DNA from 4 places in the Acetobacteroides hydrogenigenes genome. Region 2 is predicted to be linked to each of the others. Evidence: riboswitches for the same ligand, from Rfam matches in the RefSeq annotation. Region 2 holds a riboswitch; each other region holds the start of a gene.

Region 1 (5,769 bases), on a different contig from region 2:
AAAGTTTCACGATCGGAACTTGACTCTATAATATCTAATGATGTTTCATATCGAGTTGCCCAAAAGATTGGTTTTTCCATACTACCATTTTGGCAAGAGCAGTACAGATATTATCTTACCGTTCCAGATTTAAAGTTTCAGAAAGTTAGCCAATTAGTGCAAGATTTTAAGTGGAAAGAAGTTATATCGTTAATGCAAACTTTCTTGACATCTCCCGAAAAAAATGACGTGTATGCGGCAACTTTTAATATCGCGCTTGCCTGTGAAATGATGGGTAATATTGATCTTGCCAAGAAGTGGCTGGAAAAATGTCAAAAGATAAAGAATTCCTATGTAGTGCAGCAATATTGGACTGCCTTAATAAAACGAGAAATGCAGGAAAAGGGTGCATCCGTAGAAAATGGCACATTGGAAGACCAACAACAGGAATAATTACTACCTTTGCATAAGTGAAAACAAGCCTCTTTAGCTCAGTCGGTAGAGCGGCGCATTCGTAATGCGTAGGTCGCCGGTTCAAGTCCGGTGAGAGGCTCTTATAGAATACCATTTCGTTTGAGATGGTATTTTTTATTTTCAACAGAATACAAAACGCGATTTTTGATCGTAGTGGTATGATTTATACCTTCTCTTAATAGTATCAGATATAAGTGATAGAGCGTTAAAAATATGGTTATAAAAGTTAATTGTCTATAATGCCTACTGTAAGTAGCTTCAAGAGGACATTAATAAAAAATACCCTACTTACAAACTTTATATTGGAACGGTTGAAGGAGAACCGGGCATTGCCGATATCGTAGCATCGCTAAAATCGCAAACTATTGCGAATAAAAAAGTAATCATTGCCCCTCTTACGTCAATTGCTGGCGATTATGCTAATAACGATATGGCTAGCGAAGAATCTGATAGATGGAAATCAGTACTCGAAAAGGCGGACTATACCGTTGAACCCAAACTTGTTGGAATTGAAGTCTACAAGGAAATCGTAAACGTTTGGGTAGAGCATAAGAGTCAAGCAAAGTAACCAATACTTCGCTTTTTAAGCGGAATAAATCAATTGATATTAGAAAATCCTAGAGTACAATTTCCCGGAAACCCTCGAATTTTCTTTGGTTGCTTAATATTTTACCCTAATTTTACACCCGAATAAGGTGACTGGTTGGGAATCCTTCTCAGCCAGTAAAAGGGAATCCGGTGTGAATCCGGAACAGTACCCGCTACTGTATGCCAATAGCTGCGTTGCAGCTGGTATTGCAAGTCTACGCCACTGCCTTCGAAAGAGGGTGGGAAGGCCGCAATACTAGGTAAGTCAGGAGACCTGCCTCATTCAACAAACACATGTATTGCTTCCGGGTAAGAAGTAGCTGTTGAATATGAACCTAGGCGTATTCTTCACTTTTATTTTCCTGCATTTAGCAAAGGGCATGTTGTATTAATTTTAATTTTTAATACAATGATGATTACGAGGTTAAAGTTGCTTATGGGTTGGCTTATATGCCTTCCGCTGTTGCTCCACACCACCACGTTGGCGGCAGCCGGTAGCGAGGCCGAACCCAAAAGGGCAATTCTGCTGGTGGCTTTTGGTACATCCTTATCCGACTCTAAAGGAGCCATCGACAGGGTAGGCGAGAAGGTGGCTAAGGCATTTCCGAACACCGAGATTCGCTGGGCCTACACATCTAAAATTATTCGAAAGATTTTAAGGAAGCGTGGCGAGGAGATTCTTTCGCCAGCAGAGGCGCTAGCTAAGCTGGGCGAAGATGGTTACAGCAACGTTTACGTGCAGTCGCTGCATATAATTCCAGGCGACGAGTACGACGATTTGGTGCAAACGGCCAACGCCTTTACCAAGATGCCTAAGGGGATTAGGCAGGTAACGGTGGGTACTCCGCTGCTATGGAGCGATTCCGATATGAGCGAGGTGGCATCGGCCCTGATAGCCAATGTTCCTGCCGAGCGAAAGGGAAAGGAGGCGGTTGTATTTATGGGGCATGGCTCTAAGCACACCTCCAACGTCTACTATCCAGCCATGCAGTACTACTTTGCCAAGGTCGATGCCAACACCTACATAGGAACGGTAGAGGGTACGCCCACGCTCGACGATGTGGTGGCCTCCCTTAAAGCTAAAGGCGTAAAGAAGGTATGGCTAATGCCCTTTATGCTGGTTGCTGGCGATCATGCGGTAAACGACATGGCTGGTAGCGAACCTACCAGCTGGAAGTCGCTGCTTACCAAGGAGGGATTTACCGTAGAGGTTGTCCTAAAGGGGATGGGCGAGCTAGATGCCATAGGTAGCATTTGGGTGAAGCATCTTCAGCAGATAGCAGGAGGGAAGTAGAGAGCTTCCCGAGATATAATGACGCACATATCAGGTATCACGAAAATTTGGGAATAAACCGCTAAGTGTTTTAGAGCGCTTTTTCGCGCTACGTATATCGTGATACTTGGTGCCATCAGTTAACAAACCAACCAAAAAAAGAGAATGAATAAGATATTGGCAACGCTGTTAGCGCTGATGCTAGCAGTAGCTGCAGGCGCACAGTCGTACACCATTAAGGGAACCGTAACTGAGAAGTCTAACGGAAAGCTAATTGTTGGCGCCAACGTAATGGTAAAGGGACTAACAGTTGGTGCGGCCACCAACGTCAACGGAGAGTTTACTATTAAGGTACCTAAGGCGGGTGATTATACGCTGGTGGCAACCTATACGGGCATGCAGCGTCTGGCTCAGCGCGTAAGCGTTCGTGGCGATGTGTCGGACCTAGCCTTTAGGATGGAGGAGTCGGTTGGCGCTATAGACGAGGTGGTGGTTACCGGAACAGGAACGCACCACAGCCTAAAGACAGCACCCGTACAAACCGAGGTTTTCTCGAATAAGACCATTGCCAAGCTGGCTCCCCGCTCGTTCGAGGAGATGGCCACCTCCATTAGCCCCTCATTTGATTTTACGCCTGGTACCATGGGCTCGTTTCTACGTGTCAATGGCTTGGGTAACGATTTTGTTGTGCTTATGGTAAACGGCAAGCGCGTGTATGGCGATGTAGGCGGACAAACCGATCTAAACAGAATCTCGCCCGATAATATCGAGCGCGTAGAGGTAGTTAAGGGTGCCTCGTCGGCCCTATATGGTTCTGATGCCATTGGTGCAGTTATCAACGTTATTACCAAAAAGAGTAAGAGTACCGTTAGCTTCGACAATACTACCCGCTTTGGAGCGTATGGCGATTTTCAGCAGGCCAACACGCTCGATTTGAATATTGGTAAGCTGTCGTCGAATACCCAGTTTGCCCATAAGCAGATTGATGGCTACCAGCTAAGCCCTTTTGAAATTGATGCTAAGAGTAAGGCTTTAAGTTTGACGGAAGCCAAGGCGGTAAACCGCTTTTATGACAATACGGTTAGCCAGCGCCTATCCTACGGCATAACCTCTAACCTCGATGTTTATGCACAAGGCTCTTGGTACGAAAAGGACTATTTTCGTCCAAAGTCGGTGGCTGATTTTGGTTTCTACTATAAGGATGTAAGCAGTGCTGCTGGCGTTAAGTATAAAATAAACGGTAAAAGCACCATCACCTTCGATGCGGCTACCGATAACTTCTGGTACTACTACCACTACAATAAGGATGTGGTAGATAGCAAAACAAAGAAGCTACTCTTCTCGGATGGACAAAAGACGCTAAACACCAAGCAGGTGCGCAATAAGTACAATCTAAAGAGCGTAACGGCTATTGGCGATAAAAATCTGCTTACAGCAGGGCTTGATTATGTTAATGAAAACATCGACTCTCCGGCACGCTTTAAGGGCGGCAGCGCCGATGCCTACACTGCCGGTGTTTATCTGCAGGACGAGTATACACCTATAAAGAGCTTAAGCATTGTTGCTGGTGCTCGCTTTGTAGATCATAAAGCTTTTGGTAGCCGACTTACCCCCAAGATTTCGGCGTTATACTCCTTAGGCGATTTCAACTTACGTGCATCGTATGGTAGCGGGTTTAAGGCGCCAACTCTTAAGGAACTCTACTTCGAGTACTTTAAGACAGGAACCTTATACTTAGGGAACGAAAATCTTAAACCTCAATCGTCCGATTTCTACTCTGCATCTGTAGAGTATAATAAAAAGGGCGTATCGCTTTCGGTTACTGGCTACCGTAACGACTTAAGAAATCTAATCGATTATGGTCCCGAACAGGTGCCTACACCCGAGCAGGCTGCTCAAGGTGCGAAGAAGGTAAAAGTGCACCAGAACATTTCGGAGGCACGTTCTCAGGGGGTGGACTTTTTGGCAAATGCCTACGTGGGCTATGGCTTTACCGTGGGTGGCGGCTACTCGTTGGTAGAGGCTAAGAACTTAACCTCCAATACAACACTTGAAGGGGCGGCTAAGCATTACGGAACGGTAATGGCCAGCTACCGATACTCATACAAGAGGTATGTGCTAAACGCTTCGATTAATGGTCGTCTGCAGGACGAAAAGTTCTACGCTAAGGGTAATGCTCGTGGATACAACATCTGGAAGTTTACCACAACTCATACCTTTAAAGTTTGCGCAGGTGTAACCATCGATGCTATTGCTGGTATCGATAATATTTTCGACTACGTGGACGATGCTCCGTACGGGATGCCTTACGGAACGCTATCGCCGGGGCGTACCGTATTTGGTGGACTGAATTTTAAGATTTCAAAGTAGCTTATACTGGAGGGGTAGGTAGCCGATGTTGGTTAGCCTATCCCTTTTACAGCATATTGGTATGGTAAAACTTTTTGTAAAGATTCATAAGGTTCTGGGAATGCTGCTTAGCATTCTATTCTGTGTTTGGTTTCTGTCTGGGATGGTGCTGGTTTTCGTCGGATTTCCGCACTATAGCCAGACAGAAGCTTTTAGATCTCTGGCAGCGGTTGATTCCTCTGCTGCCCGTTCGCTTCTCTTCCCTGCCGAGCTGGGTAAGGGTACCATTACCTTGGAGATGCAGGAGGGGAGGGCGGTTTACCGTGTTGGTAAGATGGCTCGCACGGCCAAAACGTACTATGCCGATAGCCTTACCAAGGTGGCTAAACCTACCCGAAAGGATTGCATTGCTGCAGCTCAGCGGGTGGTTTCGGCCGATACGGCTAGGGTTACCGAAATATCAACGCTTGATATCTGGCTTCCTTGGGAGCAGTACCAGTCATCATTGCCCATATATAAGGTTTACTTTGCCGATAAGGATAGGTCGGTGGTGTATGTAGCAGCTAAGAGCGGCACCATTGTGCAGCTAACCACGCGCAGCGAACGCTTTTGGGCGCTGGTTGGTGCCATTCCTCACTACATAATTTTTAAATACCTCTCCATCAACCATCCGTTCTGGAACTCGTTGCTGCTTGCCCTACTGGTGCTGGGTGCGGTGATGTGCCTCTGCGGTGTGGTTGTGGGGATTATACGAATGAGGCGGGGAAGCCGAGGCTTTTCTTCGCCATATACAAAGGCTTGGATACGATGGCACCATGTGGTGGGCTTCTACTTCGGCATCTTCACCCTAACCTTCTGCCTTAGCGCCTACATCTCGGTGGCGGGAGTCCCCAGCTGGATTGCCAAAAGCGACGAGTCGGTGGATTACCAGAAGGAGTGGAACCAGCCCAAGGTGAAGCGCGATGCTTACAGGCAGAGCTTCCCTGCGCTACAGGGGCTGCTGGCCTCTCGGGGTGATGTAAAGCGGGTGGTATTTGCCTCCTCGTTGGGCAAACCGTGCTACCAGCTCTTTAGCAAGGGCACCTACGAGCCAGAGGTTTTCCTAA
Region 2 (5,769 bases):
TTGCGGTAAACCAGGTACTCACCGGGATACTCCTCGCTCACCTCCACGCGGTATTCGGCATCGGGATCGGCCGATGGCGCAAAGCCGTTTCGTACCAGCGCGTTGGCCACCCACTGCGCCTCCACCCCTACCCCGGATATGTGCACCGACTTGGCAATAGGGTTGTGCACACGAAACGATCCGGTCTCCTTATCGAAAAGTATGCCCTCGCGCTCGAAGAACGAGTTGAACTCGCCCGAGAGCACCAGATCTTCGGGCACGCCCGACACCAGCTCGCGGTCTTTTGCCAGCAGCCAGAGCCTATCGGCCAGCTGCAGCGCCAGCTCTAGGTCGTGCGTCGATAGCAGAATGCTCTTCTGCGTCTGCTCCGCAAGGTTAAGCAGCAGCACCATCACCTCAATCTTGCTCGGAAGGTCGAGAAACGCGGTAGGCTCGTCCAGAATGATGATGGGCGTTTCCTGAGCCAGCGCCTTTGCAATCATCGCCTTTTGGCGCTCGCCATCGCTCAGCTCCGATACGTACTTGCCGGCCAAATCAGCAATCCCAACCTGCGCAATTGCCCGCTCAACCACCCTATGATCCTTGGTGCGCAGGATGCCAAAGTATCCGGTGTGCGGATAACGGCCCATGCCCACCAGCTCGCGCACGGTCATTCCGCCTATCGACGATCGCTCGGTAAGCACAACGCTTACCAGCTTGGCGTATTCGCCCTGAGAGTACCCCTTTATGGGCTTACCCCCGATGTAAACATCGCCGGCCAGCCTTGGCTGAAAGCCAACCAGCGTACGGATAAGGGTAGACTTGCCCGCACCGTTGGGACCCAGCAAGCAGGTAAGCTCGCCCGTCTTCAGCTCCAGGTTAAGGTTCTCGTGCAGGAGCGTAGCCTGGCTTCGGCCAGCGGAGTAGCCAATGCCCAACCCTGTTGCCTTAAGGGTTACCTGTTCGGTTTGCGGTTGTTTCCTTGCACTCATCACGAAAAGTATTGTAGCTTACGACGGTTAAAGATCACGTATATCACCACCGGCGCACCAAGCATCGAAGTTACGGCATTAATGGGGATAATCCCTCCCTCACCCGGCAGGGTTGTTAGCAGGTTGCACAAAAGAGCAACCACCGAGCCCAGCAGAATGGTTGCCGGCAGCAGCGTCTTGTGGTTCGATGTCCCGAGCAGCATCCGCGCCACGTGCGGAACGGCCAAACCGATAAAGGATATCGGCCCACAGAAGGCCGTAACAGCCGCAATCAGCAAACCTGCGGCCAGCAGAATGGAGTATCGCGCCCGCTTTACGTTAACCCCAAGGTTCGAGGCGTAATTTTCGCCCAGCAGCAGCGCGTTCAGCGGCTTAATCTGCAAAAGGGCAAACGCAATCCCAATAGTCGAAGCAATGGCAAAGGAGGGCATCTCGTTCCACGTTACGTTCGAGAAATCGCCCAGCCCCCAAAGCACGAAGATTTGGATGTTCTCCTTCGAGGCGTAAAAGTTAAGCACCGATATGATGGACGATGCCATGAAGCCAATCATGATACCCACGATAAGCAGCATGGCCGTATTCTTTATTTTTCCCGATAGCGATAGGATGATCAGCAGTACGGCCAGAGCGCCAACGAATGCCGCTAGGATGTTGGCGGTGTAGCCCATAATGGTGCCTACCACCATCGACCCGTTGAGCGATAGCACCATGATGGCAACGCCCAAATTCGCACCCGTACTAATTCCGAGGATCGAAGGATCGGCAAGCGGATTGCGAAAGAGCGTTTGCATCATCAGCCCGCAGGCCGCAAGGGCAGCGCCAGCCAGCATGGCCGTAATCGACTGGGGCATGCGTGACATCCAAATAATGTTATTCCACGCAACGTTCGACGTGTCGGCCCCGGAAAGTATCTCGAACACCTTTCCCACAGGAATGGACACCGTTCCCCAAGCAATATTCATCAGCATCAGAAGTGGGATCAGCGCCCCTACTCCTGCCATAATGCGCACGCTTTGGCTCCGCTTACGTCTCGCTGCAGCGATGCTCATCGGGCCAGCATTTTAAAGTATTTGGGAATATAGCCGGGCAGCAGCTCCGGATGGAAGATGCTCACCATATCGCTAAGGATGACATCCGGCTCAAGGTAGCCGTCCTCGTAGTAGGGCACTCTTCCCGTATCGCAGCTAACGATGGAGCCCTCCTTAAACGCCTTGAAGCTGCTGTACAGCCCGAACTCCTTTTCGAGATGGGCGTAGGTGTACACGTATGGGGTGTTGGTTTTTATGATCCAGTAGTCGGCATTCGATGCTTTTGCCAGCACCGACTCAAAGCTTAGCGGTAGCGAACCCGTGCTCTTATCATCCTTCCAGATGTAGTCGGCTCCGGCATCCTCTAGGAAGCGAGCCATGTAGCTGCGGCCTCCAGGGGTGTACCACACCTGTCCGAACTTCTTTTCGGTGAATACCGTAGGCCGATGCGACTTGGAAGCCCTTGCAATTTTTGCAACGCGGCAGTATCGGGCATCAACGCTATCGAACATTTTGTTGGCAAGCGCCTCCTTTTTAAAGAATAGCGCGATGAACTTAATCCATTCCGCACGCGCCAGCGGCGTATTCTCCAGGTACGAGCAGTCGTACACCAGCGGTACGCCCGTTTGCTCTATCTTATTTAGCGATCCCCCCGAAATTGGCGAGACAACCAGTATCTCCGGGTTCGCTTCGATGATGCGCTCCACGTTGGCCTGCGCCACCTCGCCCAGATCCACCACCTTGCCCTGCTTAAGCCCCGCCTGCACAAGGCCATCCTTTACGTATTGGGGTTCGGCCACTCCGGTTACGGTCTGGTTCACTCCTAGGCGGGCCATCTCGTTCACCGTTAAACCGTAAAAGCAGGCCGATTTCTCGACAGGAACCTTCACCACAATGCCTTGGGGCAATCCCGTAGGGGTAGGTTTAGTACGATCGATCAGGATGTAGCGCTTAAGCAGCTTGGTCGAGTCGAACGGATCGCGAACGTCAACCGTAGCGTAGCTGCCGTGGTAGCCAATGCTAAATCCGCGAAGGTACTTAAGGGTTATTTTCTCCGAAAAGTAGGACGAACCGGAGTTCGATGATTCGCCGTTGCCGTTTTTTTTGGAAGAGCAAGCGCTAAACAGCAGTAAAACCAGTGCAGTTGCCAGTAAGGCTCTAAAACGTGTCATTCTTTAAACTTTTATTCCCGAAAGTTGATGTTTACCCATGATCGTGGCAGGTCTTCTGGCTCGTCCCCCCTTTAAAACCTTCCCATCATCAGCTGACAGTGGTAAACCATTAAAGGCCGCTACTAGGACATACAGCTGCGGGTACAGCTCCGGATTTTAACCGGATTCCCTTTAATCTTACGCGGTTCGTAAGATCGCCGAATCGGCCACAAAGGTAGCCTTTTTCCGACAAATATCTAAAAATGAAGGGCGACATGTTTGCCGCCCTTCTATGCTTATTTTTGTTTTCTTGATTACTCAACAATGGTAACCCAGCCGTGAGGATCAGGAATATCGCCATACTGAATCGCCACCAGGGTTTCGTACAGCTTAGTCGATACTGGTCCTGGACGTCCGTCTTTGCAGAACTTGTAAACCTTACCGGTTTCCAGATCGGCAATCTCGCCAATTGGAGATATAACGGCAGCCGTTCCGCAAGCGCCAACCTCTTCAAAGGTGTCTAGTTCCTCTACCGGAATAGGACGGCGGATAGCCTTAATTCCAAGATCTTCGGCCAACGTTAGCAAGCTCATGTTGGTTATCGATGGAAGAATACTTGTGCTCTCGGGGGTTATATAGCAGTTATCCTTAATGCCAAAGAAGTTAGCGGCACCAATCTCATCGATGTACTTCTTCTCCTTTGCATCGAGGTACATTGGCGAGCTATAGCCCTTATGGTGGGTTTCTACAACACCACGGAGGCTAGCAGCATAGTTACCACCAACCTTTAAGGTTCCGGTACCTAGCGGTGCAGCACGATCGCTATCCTTAACAATAGCAATCTTAACAGGGTTAAAGCCTTCCTTGAAGTAAGGACCGACAGGCGTTGCAAATACGATAAAGGTGTACTCGCTTGCAGGTTTAACGCCCACCTCTGCGCCTGTACCAAATAGAACTGGGCGCAGGTATAGTGATGCACCTGTACCATATGGCGGTACGAAGCGCTCGTTAAGCTTCACAACCTTAAGGATTGCCTCTTCAAAAAGCTTTTCAGGAACTGGAGCCATCAGAATGCCTTCAGCCGACCGATGTAAACGCTTCGCATTCTCGATCCAACGGAAAAGACGGATCTTGCCATCTTTGCCTCTATAAGCCTTTAAGCCTTCAAATGCCTCTTGTCCATAATGAAGTCCTGTTGCGGCAATATGAATTGGGAGATATTCCGAATCAGACACCTCTAATTCTCCCCATTTCCCATCTTTAAATGTACAACGGATGTTGTAGTCGGTTTTGATGTAACCGAAAGGCAACTTACCCCAATCTAAATTTTCCATATGATTGCGTTTTCTGATGCCACCAAAAGTAATAGTTTTTCGTTTAGCAAAAACAGATTTAACAAATTTATCACTACGAAATCTATTCTACATTACAATTTGCAACAATAAACCAAAATCAAGCTACAATATAACAAAAAGTAATGTTCTTATCGTCGCAGATTAAACCACATGGCCCAAATTCACTTCCGCGATTTAACACTTAAAATTTAGAAATTCCAGAACTAGGTTGAATTCTCATTACAATTTCTAAAATAAAAAAGGAGAGATGAAAAATCTCTCCTCTCTTTAACGGCCTAGTAGTCGCTTGTCATAATAAGCTGTGGCTTATCGTTGAAATTCTCGTACCGTGGTCGATACCGTTCCTTATCGTAGAACTTTTCGATATCAACCTTCTTTTTGTAGCTAGTTACAACTTCGATAGGTACATTGTCGTACCTCCCATTGCGTAAGCTCACCAACCTACCAAAAGTTCCTTTAAGAATAAGATCGAGCGCAAGGTTTCCAAAAGCCATAGGCACAATGCTATCAAGCGCATCAGGCGCCCCAGACCGAACCATATAGCCCAATCGCTGGTTGATAACATCAATCTTTCTACCATTATTGTATTTTGCCGATATATTTCGCATCTGTTCCGAAACGATATCACCAATTCCACCGAGTTTCTTGTGCCCATAGGCATCGGCCTCTTCACCCTTAAAGATCATATCTCCGTTTTTAAACATAGCCCCTTCTGAAACCAAAAGAACGGAATACTTACTTGGATTGTTAGCTCTATCTTGAACCATCAGTTCGGTAAGATGCTCGATGTCGAACTTATGCTCAGGGATAACGCATCGATCGGCAGCGCCTGCCATGGTAGGCAGTAAGGCAGAGAATCCAGCATAACGCCCAAAAACTTCTATGACCAAAAAGCGCTCGTGCGAGCCAGCCGAAGTTCGCAACTCGTGCGCAAGCTCAATTGTACGCGAGATGCAGGTGCCAAAACCAATGCAGTAATCGGTTCCAGGAACATCATTATCCATTGTTTTAGGGATGGCTACTACAGGCACGCCCTTACTATGCAGGTGCACCCCGTAGCTAAGCGTATCATCGCCTCCTATCGGAATGAGGTAATCTAGTCCTAGATAGTCGATATTCAACATCACCTCACTGGTCATGTCGTTGATGTCAAGGGTGTACTTATCCTTGTAGAGATCAGGAACTCTATCCAACTTTACCATGTCAGGACGAGTACGCGAAGAATGCAGGAATGTACCTCCAGTTCTTCCCAACCTATTCACCA
Region 3 (5,769 bases), on a different contig from region 2:
GAGAAGCCGTTGGCTTTCATAACCCTATCAATCCACTCTGCCAATTCGGGGAGCGACTCCTCCTCGTTGTACAACGGAACTACTACCGAAATATCTAACTTACTCATTAGTCAAATTTTACCCTTAAAACTCTGTTCCTAAAAAACAGGTGCACTTTTCTTTACAAATAAAGGTGCAAATAGGATAATTAGCAAGTTAAAAATCAAAATAGACTTAAGCTGTGAAACCAAGAAGGCTCCGACTTCCTTAGCCTTCATTATTTCATCAATGGCCTCGTCAACCTGCGCTTGAGGAACATTCTGAGCTTCCATAAAGTTTTGCATTCTTACCGCCATGTTATCAATGTACGATGGATCTATAACATACTGGTAAAAGGCGCTGAAAACGGAGGAGATTATGCTTGCCACTAACCCCACTACCAGGGTGTACACCAGCGCATCGGCATACTTCATCCTGTTATCGAGCTTTTCTTTACGATACTTGATCGAAAGAACCACTACCAAAATGTAAGTCAAAATAAAAGAAAGAATACCCAATACCCCCATCATTATAAATGAAGGATTCATTACAAAGATCAGGACAGCAATGACAATTGGAACTAATGACACGTAAACACCATTCATTGATGCCGATTTAAGCATCTCTGATGTCGATACCTTTACTTCTTCTTCCATAAGTTTGCGTTTAATGGTTAATGATTGTCAAAGATAGCAGTTTTGGCGAATGCCTGCATATTTTATTTGGCTTCTTCGGATTTTGTTGTACTTTTGTGCCCGGGTAAGTCTTACACGACCAGCTCCTGCTGAATCCCCCCAGGACCGGAAGGTAGCAAGGGTAAGCGGTTGTAGCGGTGCGATGTAAGTAGCTTACCCTTTTTTGCGTTTATACCCAAACGCAACGATACGCGAGCATTAAACTATTCAATAAAAAGGCCTCGAAGAAGCATTCTTCGAGGCCTTTTAGCATTAATGCTTTTACGAGACCTATCTATACATTAGGAATTGCTGAAACACCTAAGTAAAATGCGATCAGGCAAAACTGCTGAGTTGCCAAACACTCCTCAAAGTTAACTCCGCCCCTAAATCGTTTAAAGAAAATCTCCATAATAATACGAACGGCAACCAGAGGTATAATCGCAAACCAAATTTTCAACTTAAGCGTTAGCAAAAATGGAAGAGTTCCTGTAGCCAGAACAATAAGCCAGCCATCTATACCCAACTTACTAAAAGCCGGGGCGGCATCGTATCCTTCCTTTGGCCGTAGGTACCTATTGGTATCTATTAATGTAATGGTTGCCAAGCGCGATAAGCTTTCGCCCGAAAGGATAATCCAAGGAACCAAAGCGGGGCTTAGCTCTTGCAGTATTGCAAACTGAAGTATCAGCGCTAGCGCAACACCAAGAATACCTTGTATGCCAATTTGCTTATCGGTCCTATTTTTAACGTAGAAGCGTTGCCCATGCCTACCTCCTAGGTTATCGAAGAAATAGGCTAAGCCTCCTTCCTGCAAACCTCCTGTCAAAAAAACAGAAAAGGTTAACGCAATGGCAACCGTAACGGGTTGGGTAAATAGGAAATCGACCAAGTAGAATACCAGCGCAACAAGCCCACCAACAATCCATCCTACAATAGCATAAAATGGAGCGGTTCTCCCGTATTCCACATGGGAGATTGACATCCATCGTGCAATAGGAATTCGGGTGAACAGAGATATCGTTGCAGCAATTCTTCGAAACATTATTAATGCAGACTTTGGGCTTAGCGGTGATATTTCACACAAACTTATGAAATGAAAAGCGAAGAGTACAGGTTGTTGGCTACTTTTTGCGGCTAGAGAACCATTTTTTTGCAGCACCTACCTTCTTTTCGGGCTTTGTTGATGCTCTTTCTTTTGAATCAGCCTTTTTAACGAGACCTGTTTTACCCGACTGCTTACCTCCCTTAGGCGCTCGCTCATATTCCTTTTCTGCCGGAACTGGTTTGGACTTTTTTTCCTCTGTCCCTAGGTTTCGACCTATACGTTTAGAGCGAAATTCGGGCTGTTTCTTTTCTGCCACAACCTTTTCAACAAATCGAAGCGGCTCTCCGTCAATTCGAATAAAGTCTGTTTTAAAAGCTTTATCGCCCACTTCTGCGGTATGTCCATTAACGGTAACGCGTTCTTGCGCAATATACTCGTCGGCCTCTCGACGCGAACAAAACCCAGCGTCGCTAATTAGCTTATTAAGGCGAACGGCATCCTTTTTACGTTGTTGCATAAAATTTGATGTTGAAAGATGCAGTAGTTATACATCCAGCCACGAAGTTAGCTATTTCTGCCAACATACTCCAAACGCCTTACATCTAGCGTTAATCGATTGTCGTAGGATTGTTACAGAAGGATACAATAGCATGGCTAGCTCATGCCTAAGCTTAGAAACAAAAGGTGCAGAGATAGTGGATAATCCATTCACTCCGCACCTGTTTCTGAATAAGGCATTTTGCAAAAATATTCTTTTACCGATTGTAGCAAACATTATTGCAAAAAAAAATTAACATGATACGGTTAGCATTTAGCAAAAGCCGAAAAGTGGGGCACTTTTAGGAAATCTGAAAAGAAAAAAGCTAATTCGCCTTTGAGTACATAAATTAAGCCTATCTTTGCGCCAGTTTTGGTTTCCGCCATATGCGGGGCGAAAAGGGAATCGGGTGAAAATCCCGAGCAGTTACCGCTGCTGTAAGTTCTACCAAAACCTTTTATCACCATCCAAATGCCACTGTCCGGTTGGGACGGGAAGGCCGATAAAAGGGGAACAAGCCAGAAGACCTGCCAGAACGTGAACATTTATAGCTTTCGGATAAAGGGCTTGGTGTAATTCTTTTACATTGCTTACAGCATCACATCTTTTTATTCGCAGGTTTTAAATGGTTGAATCGCTAACGATTTTGATCATTTGTAAAACATGTTACTTAACGTTCTTCTTTTTAGCGCGCTTTCCATTCCAGGGAATCTTCCTGAGGAAAGGCCCATTGCGGATACCATACACCTTAAAGAGGTAGTGGTAAGCAGCAAACTTAAGCGCTACACGTCGGGGCTATCGCTAAAAATAGTTTCGCCAACCGAACTTCGGCAGAACAGCAGCATGCTACTCTCCGAACTGCTTACCAGCCAAGCTGCGGTTACGGTAAACAGCTACAGTCCGGGAGGGACCTCGAACGTGTCGATGCGCGGATTAAACTCTTCGCATACGGCCGTGCTCTGGAACGGCATCAACCTGCAGAGCACCATGAACGCCGGGGTTAACTTCGGAAGCATCCCTACCTTCTTTGTAGATCAAGTGGTGGTACAGCAGGGCGGAAACGGCGCGCTGTTTGGCAGCGGTGCCATTGGCGGAGTTATTCACCTGGACAACACCCTGAATCTTGGCGAAGGGCATAGCGGCGAGGTGATGCAGTCGGTAGGTAGCTACGGCCTTTCGTACACCGGAGCCAAGCACACCTACAGCGGCTCTAAAATGGCGCTATCCACCCGACTATTCTACACCGAAGCCGAGAACGACTACAAAGTTAACAGCAGCGACAACCGCGATAGGCAGATAAACGCCCGCTACTCCAAGGGCGGAATCATGGAAACCGGAACATTTGCGCTTACTGGCAACGACAAGCTGGTGGTATCGGTTTGGGGACAGGACGGATACAACCAGTACCCCCCGATGGTGAGCAACACCATGAGCAGCGAATACGACTACAACCGTTTTCTTAGAGCAGCAGCGCAATGGCAAGCTACGCGCCATCGGGTTCGCTTCAACGTAAAGTCGGCACTCTTTAACGACTGGCAGAAATACCGCAATCCGGGCATAGAACGATCGAATCACCATACCACACAGGGACAGCTGGAGGGCGAAGCCATTGTGACCCTTAGCGCGGGCAGCACGCTGGAGGGCGGTATAAACGCATCGTACGAGAGAGCCTCCTCTACCAACTATCCTGACGCCAAAGAGCGATACCGACCTGCCGGTGTGCTTGGATATCGCTTCCGCACCAGCAATGGTGGGTTCGAGGCATTTGCAAGCATTCGGCAGGAGCTTATAAATGGCGATGCATCGCCTATGACTTGGTCGGTAGGTTTACAAAAAAGGCTACTACCTGGGCTACAGCTAAGGGGGAACGTATCGCGAAACTACCGAGTGCCTTCGTTTAACGATCTGTACTGGACGGGATGGGGAAATCCGGATCTGAAACCGGAAGACGGCTACGGCGAAGAGCTGGGGCTGGACTACCTGTACATGAAGAAAGGGTTCTTGCTTTCGGTAAAGACGGCTGCATTCAACAACAACGTCGACAACTGGATTCTGTGGATGCCAAGCGGGTCGATCTGGACTCCTCAAAACGTGAAGTCGGTATGGTCGAGAGGTGCCGAGGCCAACATTACGGCCAAGCAGCAGCTGAATCGTACCACGCTGGGGGTGGATCTCTCGGGGCTGTTTACGCGATCGACCGATCAGACCTCGGGATCGGCTGTAAAAGGACAGCAGCTTCCGTACAAGCCGAAATACAAAGGAAGCGCCGCTATTTACCTTCAAACAAAGTGGTATAGCATCCGGTACGCACATTCGTATACGGGTAGGCGCTACTACATCAGCAACACCGACTGGCTGAATCCGTACAGCATAGGCTCGGTTGTGGTTGAAGCACAGATGCACTTTAGCTGGGGCGGTATGCGACCATTCGCACGGATAGATAACATCTGGAACAGGGACTACCAAATGGTAAAAGGCTACGCGCTACCGCTAAGAACCTTCCAAGCCGGAGTATCCGTAAGCTTTGGAAAGCAGAGGTAGCCTCAGCATATACCGACAATAGAAGTAATCAACAATAAACCAACAATAGAAACATGAAAAAGCTACTTTACGCGGCCCTTCTGCTAGGTGCTGCAATACAGTTTACAGCTTGCGATGATGATGATTCGCCTGCAAAACCTAAGCAACGCTACGACCTTACCCAAGGAATGGTGATCGTCAACGAGGGAAGCTTCGGAAAGAATGAGGCATCGATTTCGCTCTACTACACCAACGGCGATAGCCTTGCCAACGACGTTTACTATAAGGTGAACAAGGAGGAGTTGGGTGACGTACTCCAAAGTATTGCGGTGGCAGATACTTCAGCCTATTTAGTTCTCAACGGATCGAACAAGATAGTTGCCGTAAGCAAGTACTCCTGCAAGAAATACGCTATGATTCCAGTAGAAGGTCCTCGCTATATGGTTGTAAATGGAAAAACAGGCTATGTAAGCGCTTGGAAAAATGATGAGATAGCTATAGTTAATCTTAAAGAGAATAAGGTTACGGGGTCTATTAAAGTAGGATCTGATCCAGAAGGAATGGTTATTTATAATAATAAGCTTTATGTAGCCAATAGCGCTGGAAGCGGTGGTAAAAATAACACCATATCGGTTATCAATCTTAGCAACAACACCATTGAAAGAACCATTAATGTAGCAGATTCTCCTAAAGCATTTGTGGTAGATAAGACAGGAGTAGTATGGGTTGTATGCGCAGGCTATACCGATTGGACAAATTCAGCAAATAGCACTAAAGGTGCTATTTGCAAGATTAATCCATCTAATTATGAAGTTACTAAAATTAACATAGAAGGCTTTAATCCTGATAGACTTCAGATAAGCAGCACCAAGGATAAGCTTTACTATATAGGAAGCTATGGAGCACCCGGTATCTTCCAAATGGACATTGCGGCAGCTGCGGCTCCAACAAAGCCATTCATTAGTGGCGAT
Region 4 (5,769 bases), on a different contig from region 2:
TTGCGGGTTCCGAAGGCAATCTTCTTATGAACCAATTCTGGATGCCCCTCAAAGTCGTGGTCTACGCCCGAATCGATAACCTTTAGCCCAATATTATGCTGACGGGCAAAGACGCTAACGCCCGCGCCGCCACCGATGAAGTTGTACACCATCTGGCGGGTTACCTCCTTAACCGTTGCGCTTACGCCTTCGTCGGCAATGCCGTGATCGCCTGCAAACACGAGGTTGTAGGGCTTGCTAAGGGTTGGGGTAAGGGTTTGTTGGATGACGCCAATGCGTAGCGCAGTCTCCTCGAGCAGCCCAAGCGATCCCTTTGGCTTGGTGAGGTCGTCGATCTTATCCTGCAGCTGGGCTGCAATGGCCCTATCGGGTCGTTTGATGGAAAATGTCTTCATTGTCTTCTCTATTTTAGTGTCACGATGTGCGTATCACGTATTACGAGCGGTCGGTTACAAGGTTTACCCCGTCGGTTACACCTTTTTTGTGCCCGGTTGCAAAGGTTTACCCGTCAGTTACCAAGTTTTGGGCGTCGGTTACAAGGTTTTACCCGCCGGTTACAGGTTTTTTGCCATTGGTTACCATGTTTTACCCGTCGGTTACGGTAACTGGGCACTAAATACTTGTAACCGATTCTGAAAATATGGTAACCGACCATCCCAAATATCTTCTTTCACTTCGCCCATTTTCACCTAGCCCTTACAGGCTAGGCTTTACGATTACACCCTTTCAGGGCTTGTATTTCTTCCTTTAACTTCATCTACCTTCTGAAATAACTTCATCTACCTTCTCTTCTAAACCTAAACGGCCTCACCTTCTCCTCGGGCAGGTTGGCCTTAAAGCCATCATAGCGGGCAAGGGTGAAGAACAGATCGGACAGGCGATTGATGTAGGCGGCTATCCAAGGCTCTACGCCTCCCTCCTCTACTACAGGACAGAGTTCACGTTCGGCCCTTCGGATGGTGGCGCGTACAATATGACATAAGGCGCTCACCTCGGTCTGCCCGGGAAGGATGAACTCCGTGCTTTCTCCCATTTCCTGGGTCATCTCTTCCATCCACTTCTCGCAAAAGGGGGCGCCATCTTCCACCTTTGGAGCATTCGATGGCCTTGGCGACTCGGGTACGGTAGCTATATGCGACATGGTGTGCATCAGCCCCATTTGTACGGTGTACAGCCGCTCCTGCCAGGGATGCTCGTCGCCCAGCTTTGTGCGCAAAAGGCCAATGAACGAGTTGGCCTCGTCGATGGCGCCGTTGGCCTCTATGCGGCAGTGATTCTTCGGAACGCGAATGCCGCCTGCCAGCGATGTGCGGCCCTTATCGCCGCCACGGGTGTAAATTGCCATTGCTTACTTTTATTTTAGTATCACGGGAGAATGTCTCCAATAATCACTACATGCTAAATCAGCGCGATTACCCTCCTTTACAAGGAGGGGTCGGCGTAGCCGGGGGTGGTTGTCGATTTTGGATACAAAACCACCCCGCCCTACGGGCACCCCTCCTTAAGAAGGAGGGGAATCGCGCCGAGTAAACGTTGTTATAAACAAGAAATGTTTGCTATCAAAAGCCTTCCTTCTGTATACCCCTGACAGGGTTTCAAACCCTGTCAGGGGTATTATATTCACTTCTCACTACTCCCTTCTCACTATTTCACCTTTACCGGAATTCCCGACACCATCAGCACCACCTCATCGGCCGTTGATGCGATGTGCTGGTTTAGCCAGCCCTGCAGGTCGGTAAACCTTCGTTGGATGGCATTCTCGGCATGACCGCCCATCCCAATCTCGTTGGAGATAAAAATGAAGGTGGCAGGTTGCTCTACGAGCTGCGCAAGCTCCGCCTTAAGTTCCTCCAGCGACTTCTCGATATCCGAATCGTTATCGAAAAAGAAGTTGGTAGCCCAAAGAGTCACGCAATCTACCACCACCACACGGTTAGCGAGGTCGTGGCGGCTGAGGAGTTTCTCCTCTTCGATGTTGGTCCACATCGGACCACGATCTGCCTGATGGCGTTCCACACGAAGACGAAAATCATCGTCCCAGATGCGCGAGGTGGCCAAGTAAACGGGATTTTCAGCCAACTCGAGAGCCAATCGCTGAGCGTAGCTGCTCTTTCCTGAGCGCTGTCCACCGGTAATGAGAATAATTTTAGATGCCATCCAGTAAGTATTAAAAGTTAGCAACTCATATATGGTATCACGACGCACGTATCAAGTATCACGAGGCTTACGCCAATTATATTTGACATCCAATACCCGTATATTCTGTCGTCTTTCGTGATACATGTGTCGTGTGTCGTGATTCCATCGGTGTAGAATTGTTTCATTAGAAGTTTATAGTAGCCTTCATCGAGAACATTCTTCCAGGAAGGTTATACCCACGCTTCTCGTAGTAGTTCTCGTCGGTTACGTTGCTTACATAGCCCATCAGACTTATCTTTTTGGTTACATCGTAACCTAAATATAGATCCAAGGTCATCATTTGAGGGTAACGCACCTCTACGTACTGATCGTAGAAGCTCCAGTTACGGTCGTAGCGGTAGCCAACGTAGCGTCCCTTGAAGCCTGCTGATAGCTTGTTGCTCTTGTAATCGGTTCCATAGACGATATTATTGTCGGCTACATTAAGCATGCGGTGACTCATCTTACCTAAGCCGTACTCATCGAGCTCCTCGTTAGCGTTTAGGATGGAGGTGAACTTGATGTACGAGGTTAAATCGAATCGATTTGCTGCAAGATAGCCAAAGTTATAGGCAACGCTAGCCTCAAGACCATCAATTGTACCGGTGCTGGCATTCTGGAAAGTGTTCAGTCCCTTGATCTCGCTTCCATCGGCATAGATGAACTTGCCATCTTTGGTGGTGTACTTCACCTCAAGGTTGTTCAGGTTATCGGCGGTTACATCCACAAATACCTGTACGCCGTTATTCTTCGACTCTGTTCTAAAGTAGCCAAGCTCAGTGCTCCAGCCATTCTTATTGTATGATACTCCAAGATCAAACGATTTCGATTCAAGGTTCTTCAAATTCTTATTTCCTACGGTGATGGCTACCGTCTTATTTTTGGTGTCGAACACCTCTGAGTAGCCGGCCAGCTGGTAAACATCGGCATAGGAGAAGCCGCTCCCGGCATTGGCCTTGATGGATAGCCCCGGTAGTACCTTGTAGGTTATGCCTAAGCTAGGGCTAAAGATGGCGTTATTCTCCTTATTGGCAGGATTGGTCATTTTCTCGGTTTGCTTTAGGTCGTACTTGTTGAAGTCGTAACGACCTCCAAGGCTGGCCAACAGCTTGCCCTTAAAGAATTCGAGATTACCCTGAACGTAAAGACCAAAATTTCTTAGTGCGAAGTCCTGATTGTATGGCTTGATTCGCTCCCCAAGGTTGTTGTAGCGCTCGCTTAGCGATTGCGAGTGGGCATAATCAACGCCAATGGTAATATGATGCTGATTAATGCGAACAACGCTTTGCGCCTGCACTCCGCTCCACTCCAGTTCCCTCGATATCGATAGGTAAGGAGTAACAAACGCCTTCTTCTCATAAATCACCTCATCATCCGAAACATCCCTGCCATAGTATCCTTTTACCATTGCGGTTACGTTACGACCAATTGATCCGGTTAGCGAGATATCGCCGGAAGTATAGTTCAAATCCTTGCGGGTAGGAGTTGTTCCATACGCTATGTCGCCGGGCGACTCCACATCGTTGGCAATAGAGCGGTTTACGTAGGCATTCAGCTTCCAATCGCGACAGATATCGTAGCCCAAGCGTAGATCCATGTTGGTTTTGGTGTACTTAGTAAACGGACGGGTGTCTCCATCGCCACGCTTATCGGGATCGGTAGTCTCTGCTCCAGTCTTCTTGTAGAAGTTGGTAACCTCGCCGCCGCCGAGCCATCCTCTAAAGATGTTCCCCTTGCCCATCTTGTAATCTTTGGGGTTATTCGAGATGGAGAATCCGGCATCAAAATCGAGCTTAGGTGCGATAGAACCACCCACCGACACCGACGAGTTTACCTTATCGCACGATCCGTAGCTGAAGGATGCTGTTCCACCAATAGCCCCCTTGCTATTTTTGGTGATGATGTTTACAACGCCACCCATTGCCGTTGGACCGTAAAGCGCCGATGCAGGACCTTTGAGCACTTCAATCCTTTCGACGTTCGATAGATCTATCATGCTTAAGTTGGCACTTCCTGCAGGGCGACCGTTTATTAGTATTAGCGTTTTGGAGTTCAACTTCCCATTTTCGGGGCGAAAGCCACGGATGCTCACCCCCGAAAGAATGCCGGGATACTGCACCACATCGAGCCCCGCATTTTCCTTAAGAATAGAGGTCAAATCTTTTTGTGGAGCCCTTTCGATAAGAGCTAAATGAATCATCTCGATACGTTGAGAGACGTTCTCCTTCTTTACTGCCATCCGCTGTCCAACAACTACCACCTCATCTACCTTGAGGTTCATCTTTATGCTGTCAGATTCGTAGGCACTTGCAGCACCTGCTGTTCGAATTAATCCGGCAACAAGCAATGCCGCAACTAAAACCTTTTTCATTTAATGGTTATAATAAATTAAACAATAGCCCTACTCCCACGAGGGCATCATCGTTTGCACCAACAAGGCAGGTTTCCTGGCTTCCGTCGCATCGCTGTGCCTTCCCACCATTAGGCAGTGACCACTTATCAGGATGTTGCTGACGGTTACAGTAGCGGGTCTGCTCAGGATTTGCACCTGATTCCCTTTTAAAGGCGTCCCTTTCACCTTGCGGTAAGGAGTATATCAATTTTTCAGCTCTACTAGTAGCTCGTTTATTGTTTCAAATTCCATTTCTTTACAGCCAACCGAGACCAACTTGTACGGTTTCGTGGCATCTCTAACCACCCGAAGATGGTTTTCTGCTTTTACATTCTTATTTGCAACGGCAATCCCATTACGATGCAACGCCTTTTCGATCCAGAAGTGGCTTCCTGCATCGGCATCAAGAGATATTAGTTTCTCGTGCTTCTCATTTAAACGGAAGCGTCCGATGCTTCGGTCGAAGATGATGCTGTCGCGCTCGAAGTAGGAGTTGAATGCACCCGATAGCACCAAGTCCTCGGGAGCGCCACATGCTACTTCACGCTCCTTACCCATTAGCCAAATCTTATCGGAAAGATCGAGCGCTAAATCCAAGTCGTGCGTCGAAAGAAGTATCGCCTTATCCATTTTATCGGTGAGCTTGCGCAGCAGCATGGTTATCTCGATACGGCTGGGAAGATCAAGGAAAGCCGTTGGCTCATCCAGAATGATTATTGGCGTTTGCTGTGCAAGCGCCTTTGCAATCATCACCTTTTGTCGCTCGCCATCGCTCAGCGAGCTGATGCGACGGTGGGTTAGCTCGCCGATACCTACGCTATGAACAACCTCTTCGATAACCTTATGGTCTTCCGAGGTTAGTCGCCCAAAGAAGCCCAGATAGGGATGACGGCCAAGGGCTATCACTTCGTAGACGAACAGATCGCCCACCACCACCTGATCGGTAAGCACCACGCTTACCAGCTTAGCCCGCTCGCGCTGCGAAAAACTGTCGATAGATCTTCCATCAAGCAATATATCGCCCGATAACTTGGGTTGAAAGCCAGCCAACGTCCTTAGGAGCGTTGATTTGCCAACCCCATTTACACCTAGCAGCGATGTCAGCTCGCCTTTGGCTAAGCTAAGGTTCATCTTTTGGTGCACCACCTTTTGTTCGCCACGTAGCTGGTAGCCAATATTAAGATCGGTTGTCTTTAGCA

What was found. Region 2 has a riboswitch for cobalamin ahead of CLV25_RS05385 (ABC transporter substrate-binding protein). Riboswitches for the same ligand answer to the same signal wherever they lie in the genome.
Region 1: linked by a shared signal. The riboswitch ahead of CLV25_RS14305 (sirohydrochlorin cobaltochelatase) and the one ahead of CLV25_RS05385 (ABC transporter substrate-binding protein) in region 2 are both predicted to bind cobalamin.
Region 3: linked by a shared signal. The riboswitch ahead of CLV25_RS10490 (TonB-dependent receptor plug domain-containing protein) and the one ahead of CLV25_RS05385 (ABC transporter substrate-binding protein) in region 2 are both predicted to bind cobalamin.
Region 4: linked by a shared signal. The riboswitch ahead of CLV25_RS12940 (TonB-dependent receptor plug domain-containing protein) and the one ahead of CLV25_RS05385 (ABC transporter substrate-binding protein) in region 2 are both predicted to bind cobalamin.

Annotation. Positions count from the first base shown of each region.
Region 1 covers NZ_SLWB01000018.1:6,935-12,703, reverse strand. Annotated here, with positions in the region: gene CLV25_RS14320 (DUF6340 family protein) at 1-432, shown strand, start outside; tRNA gene CLV25_RS14315 (tRNA-Thr) at 460-532, shown strand; gene CLV25_RS14310 (sirohydrochlorin cobaltochelatase) at 722-1,021, shown strand; cobalamin riboswitch at 1,130-1,337, shown strand; gene CLV25_RS14305 (sirohydrochlorin cobaltochelatase) at 1,451-2,335, shown strand; gene CLV25_RS14300 (TonB-dependent receptor) at 2,480-4,684, shown strand; gene CLV25_RS14295 (PepSY domain-containing protein) at 4,746-5,769, shown strand, end outside.
Region 2 covers NZ_SLWB01000004.1:784-6,552, forward strand. Annotated here, with positions in the region: gene CLV25_RS05375 (ABC transporter ATP-binding protein) at 1-971, opposite strand, end outside; gene CLV25_RS05380 (iron ABC transporter permease) at 971-1,972, opposite strand; gene CLV25_RS05385 (ABC transporter substrate-binding protein) at 2,017-3,171, opposite strand; cobalamin riboswitch at 3,200-3,397, opposite strand; gene CLV25_RS05390 (branched-chain amino acid aminotransferase) at 3,465-4,484, opposite strand; gene CLV25_RS05395 (6-phosphofructokinase) at 4,781-5,769, opposite strand, start outside.
Region 3 covers NZ_SLWB01000010.1:2,185-7,953, reverse strand. Annotated here, with positions in the region: gene CLV25_RS10515 (glycosyltransferase family 2 protein) at 1-107, opposite strand, end outside; gene CLV25_RS10510 (DUF4199 domain-containing protein) at 138-674, opposite strand; RNA gene ffs (signal recognition particle sRNA small type) at 776-875, shown strand; gene CLV25_RS10500 (adenosylcobinamide-GDP ribazoletransferase) at 988-1,737, opposite strand; gene CLV25_RS10495 (S4 domain-containing protein) at 1,817-2,257, opposite strand; cobalamin riboswitch at 2,635-2,827, shown strand; gene CLV25_RS10490 (TonB-dependent receptor plug domain-containing protein) at 2,942-4,819, shown strand; gene CLV25_RS10485 (DUF5074 domain-containing protein) at 4,873-5,769, shown strand, end outside.
Region 4 covers NZ_SLWB01000014.1:99,374-105,142, reverse strand. Annotated here, with positions in the region: gene cobT (nicotinate-nucleotide--dimethylbenzimidazole phosphoribosyltransferase) at 1-395, opposite strand, end outside; gene CLV25_RS12950 (cob(I)yrinic acid a,c-diamide adenosyltransferase) at 776-1,345, opposite strand; gene CLV25_RS12945 (bifunctional adenosylcobinamide kinase/adenosylcobinamide-phosphate guanylyltransferase) at 1,645-2,157, opposite strand; gene CLV25_RS12940 (TonB-dependent receptor plug domain-containing protein) at 2,324-4,549, opposite strand; cobalamin riboswitch at 4,599-4,774, opposite strand; gene CLV25_RS12935 (ABC transporter ATP-binding protein) at 4,775-5,769, opposite strand, start outside.